DNA from 2 places in the Paenibacillus sp. LK1 genome. Region 2 is predicted to be linked to the other one. Evidence: riboswitches for the same ligand, from Rfam matches in the RefSeq annotation. Region 2 holds a riboswitch; the other holds the start of a gene.
What was found. Region 2 has a riboswitch for glycine ahead of sdaAB (L-serine ammonia-lyase, iron-sulfur-dependent subunit beta). Riboswitches for the same ligand answer to the same signal wherever they lie in the genome.

Region 1 (3,150 bases), on a different contig from region 2:
CGGCGGGTTGCCGCTGCGGCCAGATTGCCTGCTTCCGCAAATGCAGTCGCACCATCGTACATACTGGCATTGGCTACAGCCATACCTGTCAACTCACAGATATAGGATTGAAACTCGAAAATCGCCTGCAATTCTCCTTGGCTGATCTCGGGTTGATAAGGTGTATAGGCGGTATAGAACTCGGAACGGGAGATGACATGATTAATGACGGAAGGTACGTGGTGATCATAAATACCTGCACCCAGGAAACTGGCGTGTGTCTCGAAGTTGGCATTCGCTGCCGCTTGCTTCGACATATGACGTGTCAGTGCATATTCATCGAGTTTGGAGGAAACAGGCAGTTCACCCTGATAGCGAATCTCCTGTGGAATGTCATGGAACAGATCTTCAATCGTTTCCACGCCGATGGTTGCCAACATGGCACTCTGATCCTGCTCGGTCATGGGAATGTAGCGATGCTTGCTCATGCTTGATCAGCTCCTTGAGTAGGTGTCTTTGGCGCACGTGTCCGTTTATGAAAAGGGGTCTTCACGACCTCGGCTTTTAGTTTCTTGCCACGAATCTCAATCTCCAGCGGGGTACCCAGTGCAGCATATTTGCTGTCGATCAAGGCCAGCCCCAGATTACGTTTCAACGTAGGCGACTGAGTCCCTGTGGTCACTTCACCAATCTGCACACCTTCGGCGTAAATGGGATAATGAGGGCGAGGAATGCCGCGCTCCAGTACTTCGATCCCGACCAGCTTGCGGGCAGGTCCATCATTTTTTTGCTGCAACAAGGCTTCATGTCCGATAAACGGTCCTGCATTTAACTTCACAAACATGCCAACGCCAGCCTCCAGCGGTGAGATAGTTGCAGACAATTCCTGTCCATACAGGGGCAGCTTGGCTTCAAAGCGCAGCGTATCCCGGGCACCCAGTCCTGTGGGAACAAGTCCGTGAGCTTCTCCGGCTTGCATCAATCCGTTCCAGACCGCAGCGGCTTGTTCCGCAGGAACGTAGAGCTCAAAGCCATCTTCACCCGTATATCCGGTACGGGATAACAGCAATGTAACGCCGCATACCTTCGCATTTGCCACAAAGCGGAAAGGCTCAATCGAAGACACATCCGTGTCTGTCACCGTTCTGAGAATATCTACTGCCAGCGGACCTTGCAGAGCAAGTAGCGCTGTTTGATCCGAATCATTGGTCATCGTTACGCCAGGCATCATGTGCTGTTGCAGCCATGCCCAGTCCTTATCGATGTTGGAGGCGTTAACCACCAGCATATATTGCTGGTCTTTCAGTTTATAAATCAGCAGATCATCGACCACGCCACCATCCGGATAACACATTAACGTATATTGGGCCTGATCGGTAACGAGTGTTGTTACATCATTAGTGGTCATGTGCTGTAAAAAAGCTTCTGCGTGTTCACCTTGTACGGTGAATTCGCCCATGTGGGATACATCAAATAATCCAGCACGTTCTCGCACCGCTTCATGCTCTTTCTGAATTCCGCTGAATTGTACCGGGAGCTCCCAGCCACCAAAATCAATGCATCGTACGCCTTCATATTGCTGATAGAGTGGAAAGAGTGGGGTTCTAAGCAAATCGGACATCCAATCACCTCGTCATGGGCCGTCAACCGGCCGAGTGTATAACCATGGATCAATGAATCTGGCATCATATTTTATTATAAAAGTAAGGTAAGGACGCGATAGGCAGCGCCGCTCTATAACCTGTTTTCGTTTTTTTGGGAAAAAGGAAAAGGACAGGCCAAAGAATCGGCATGCCAGAAGCACGCTGTATTCTTAGGCTCTGTCCTTGGTACCTGAGAGTTACCCCGCCGCATGATGCAGCAGGTTTCCCCTTGGGTGATCATAACGCCCACACAGGGCGATTAGATGCTCTCCAGAGTTGCGTCCCGTAAAAGTCCTTTTGCCTGAGAGATTCACCTCCGCTTGTCGGTGGTTTACTCCTTCGGCGTTACCGCATGTACACCCTGATTCGGGTGTCAAGGGTAATCTCTCCCTTTACATTCATCCGCGGGTATTGCATAGACCAATTAAACACATTTACTACTCTCATTAAAGCCTGAATCGACTATTGATGTCAAGAACGATATCATAGAAATGAATAAAAAAGCCGAATGATATTTTTAATTCGTTTCATAACGTTCGTCTATTTATAAAGAGTGCGCTTACTTTTCTAATATTCACCATTATATGTAGGGAGAGTGCATTTGAGTTACAGGTATATAAGGAAGAAAAACAAATAAATTGTGAGGTATCTTGACATTTGAATCGAAAATATCATACGCTATGTTCTGGGAAAAAGGTTAAGGTCAAAGAAACGCATGCACTCATTAATGAAAAGCGAGGCGGATATCGATGAGCGAATTGAAAAGTGATTTCCTGTACAGTGAAGAGCACGAATGGGTGCAGACCGTAGGGGAGGATACCGTACGTATTGGTATTACCGAGTTCGCGCAGCATCAGCTGGGTGACATTGTGTTTGTGGAATTGCCTGACCTGGAATCGGATGTAAAAGCGGAAGACGGCATTGGAACGATTGAATCCGTCAAAACCGTTTCGGATTTGTTTTCTCCTGTCAGTGGAACGATTATTGCTGTGAATGATGCATTGCAGGATTCCCCGGAGCTGGTTAACAACTCTCCATATGAGGAAGGCTGGATGATCGAGATTCGTGTTGAGGGCGACCTGACAGCAGCACTTTCCACGTTGATGAACGCGGATGCGTATCGTAAACATACGGAATAATATTAAGGTACAATTCACCGATTGGATAGAGAGTTTTAGCTTGATGCAAAAGTTTTTTTAAGGTAATAAAATGAATCGATGATTATAGATCCGAATGGTGATATTACTTATTCGGAGAATACTTAGGCGCAATTGCCTCATCTGAATCAGGATGAGGTCATTGCGCTTTTTCGTTGTTACTCGATGAATTAGACTAATTAGATGAAATAAATATCAATCTAACATGTTTCATCATCATTTCTAAATGAGGTAGGAACAGCTCATTTAAATAGAATAAATTTACAATTTCATTTGTCATTAAAATGGGGCAATTCGTGGGTATGATACATGAAAGGGAATAACAGGTTTCGATCAATATACGGGTTTAAATATGGAACAATCCTTTAAAT
Region 2 (3,150 bases):
CGGCAGTTGATGATTGGTGCCGATATGCTACGGGCGATGCTGGTGGCGATGCTGCCACTGATGTCCAGTCTATGGATGATGTACGCAGTGATGTTTCTGATCAGCATGTCCTCATCTATATTTGTCCCTTCCTCTCAGGTATACATTACCCGGCTGGTACCTGCTGAACGGCGCAAGCGCTTTAATTCCCTACAAGCTTTGATCAGCTCAGGGGCATTTATTACCGGCCCGGCAGTTGCAGGAGTGATGCTGATATATTTATCTCCGGCAGCAGCCATTTATGCCAATGCGGTTTCCTTTGCTGCTTCTGCGTTGATTCTAATGTTTCTTCCCAAACTGGGCTTTGGAGAACAGAATATAGGGACGGGAAGCAGACTGACACCTCGGATGATTGCCCAGGATTGGAGAGCTGTACTGAGCTTCAGCCGAAAGTCGGGCTACGTTGTCGGTATATATGCCCTGTTCCAGATTATTCTGGTGGTCGGCATGTCGCTGGATGCTCAGGAAGTGGTGTTTATCCGTCAGGTGATGAACCTGCCTGAATCACAGTACGGAGCATTAATGAGTATCACCGGAATCGGTTATTTGGCAGGTTCCATGCTGGTTTGGATGTTCGCCAAACATTTGCCGGTCCGTCACATGATGGGTGGCGGTGTACTTCTGGTTGCGCTTGGTTATTTCCTGTTCGCCCGTTCATTCTCGTTTGAACTGGCGGCTGTTGCCTTTATTCTGCTCGGTCTGTGCTCCGCACTGGCGAATACCGGCCTGGTTACCTTTTATCAAAATAATATCCCTGTCGATCTGATGGGGCGAATGAGTAGTGTACTTGGACTTGTGTTAAGTGTGTTGCAGGTGGCTTCCATTTTGATTGCAGGGGTAATAGCAGAGCAGTTGTCGCTTCGTATGGTATATACAGTTGTATCTGGGGTCATGCTGTTAGCTGCGTTGGGATTGTGGGTGACGAGCATGTTTCCTTCCCGAAGCAGGTATTACGATGAACCGGCGAAGCCCAAGGCGATGGTGGGGTGACAGGCAGAAATACGGCAATTCTAGTACAGAATAAAGGTTGCCTGAATACCCGAACCGTTCAGTGGAACATAACATAAATAGTATTAAACACAGATATTGGCTAATAGAAAATGAACAATGTATGCGCTTTCGAGATGAAACGCATTAACACATTCATGTGATGAAAGTTTACAGTTTGTTCGTTTATCTTGTGTATAAAATGGAAAAAAGCAATTATTCGCAAAGAAATCGTTAAGTTTGTTGACACTGATCTTCCGGTCGATTAATCTTAATGAGAAAGTATTAAAAACTTCAATTATCGTTCTGGTACAAGATCAGAATGGTTCCATACAGCGAATGATAGCGAGCGGGAGAGACCTGAGCATGTCGAGTAAAATGGCAGCTGTCGGGCACCGAAGGAGCAAGCTGCTACGCACCCGGCGCAGCGGTTAATCTCTCAGGTAAATGTACCATCGTTGGACGCAACTCTGGAGAGTGCGCGAACTGCGCCACCCAAGGGGTATATGGTCAAGCAGCACGGTGTGCAGGGTGACATCACCTGTGAATACAGGAATGCATCGATTCGCCGCGCTGCTTATCATGAAACTCTCAGGTATCGAGGACAGAGAGAGGGCCTAGGGCCTCTCTCTGTCCTTTTCTCATGTCATCATTCAGTAATAAAGGAACATTATGGGTGTACGTCTGGATGAAAATGACGATTATAAATGGAGGGTTTGCGATGCGTTTTAAAGACGTTTTTTCAATTATTGGTCCGTCCATGACAGGTCCATCAAGTTCACATACGGCTGGAGCGGCAAGATTGGGGCGAATTGCCCGTCAGTGGCTGGGATGCACGCCTGAACGCGCTCGATTAACTCTATACGGCTCGTTTGCTGATACGTATCAGGGGCATGGTACGGATCTTGCGTTGATCGGTGGCCTGCTTGATTATGTGACTGATGATCCACGTATACCGGATGCAGAACAATATGCAGAGGAAGCGGGTATGGAGGTAGAGTTTTTCACAAGCGGCCTGCCTGCTCCTCATCCGAATACGGTCAAGATTGAACTCTGGCATGGAGACCGTCAATGCTCACTAATCGGTGCTTCCATTGGCGGAGGTAGTGTATCGGTGCATGCATTGAATGATTTTCGTGTACAGATCAGCGGAGAGTTCCCCACACTTGTACTGCGCCATTCGGACAAAGCAGGGGTGCTCGCTTCGGTAACCTCCACCATCAGTTCGTCCGGGGTGAACATCGGGTACATGCAAGTGGATCGGAAAGCCCGGGATGGTGAAGCACTGACAGCGATGGAGATGGATGGTGTGCCGAATCCTGAGATGTTGAACCGTCTGCGGTCGCTGGATCATATGCTGGACATTCGCGTGATTGATTTGAAGAGAGGGGTCGAGCCGGATGCGGTTTAAACATCTACATGAACTGAATACCATCTGTACAGCAGAGTCCAAGACCATTGCCGAGCTGATGATCGAAGAGCAGGTTCAGGAGACGAATATCCCGGAAGTGGATGTTGTGCGGCAGATGTCGGATTACTATCAGGTGATGAAGGAAGCTGTACACAAAGGGCTAACAGAAGATACAACATCACGCAGCGGCTTGACTGGCGGAGACGGCAAAAAAATGGCTGAGTACATTCGTAAAGGCGAGACTTGTTCTGGAGATGCCTCTGCACTGGCCATGGCGTATGCCCTTTGTGTATCGGAAGTGAATGCCTCGATGGGCCGGATTGTAGCCACACCGACAGCTGGCTCCTGCGGCATCATTCCGGGTGTATTTATCAGCTCCCAGGAGCGTTTTGGCTGGAGTGACGAGCATCTGGTGAACGGTCTGTTCTGTGCGGGAGCGATCGGTTATGTCATTGCCAACAACTCATTTATCTCAGGTGCCGAGGGTGGCTGTCAGGCTGAAGTGGGTTCTGCCATCGGTATGGCCGCTGGAGCCATGGTGGAGCTGCGTGGAGGGACGCCGGAGCAAGTGGTTCATGCAGTTGGCCTCGCGTTAAAAAATACACTAGGGCTCATCTGCGATCCTGTCGCAGGCCTCGTGGAAATCCCTTGCATCGTCCGTAACGGACTGGGTGCCGTAACTGCGCTGGCTGCCGCCGACATGGCGCTGGCTG

Region 1: it holds a riboswitch for glycine, as region 2 does, so the genes downstream of both, gcvT (glycine cleavage system aminomethyltransferase GcvT) here and sdaAB (L-serine ammonia-lyase, iron-sulfur-dependent subunit beta) in region 2, are expected to answer to the same signal.

Annotation. Positions count from the first base shown of each region.
Region 1 is NZ_PEII01000006.1:94,234-97,383, forward strand. Features, by position in the region: gene gcvPA (aminomethyl-transferring glycine dehydrogenase subunit GcvPA) at 1-467, opposite strand, end outside; gene gcvT (glycine cleavage system aminomethyltransferase GcvT) at 464-1,600, opposite strand; glycine riboswitch at 1,798-1,898, opposite strand; glycine riboswitch at 1,902-2,024, opposite strand; gene gcvH (glycine cleavage system protein GcvH) at 2,372-2,761, shown strand.
Region 2 is NZ_PEII01000014.1:51,440-54,589, reverse strand. Features, by position in the region: gene CS562_RS26175 (MFS transporter) at 1-1,029, shown strand, start outside; glycine riboswitch at 1,367-1,490, shown strand; glycine riboswitch at 1,495-1,636, shown strand; gene sdaAB (L-serine ammonia-lyase, iron-sulfur-dependent subunit beta) at 1,748-2,437, shown strand; gene sdaAA (L-serine ammonia-lyase, iron-sulfur-dependent, subunit alpha) at 2,427-3,150, shown strand, end outside.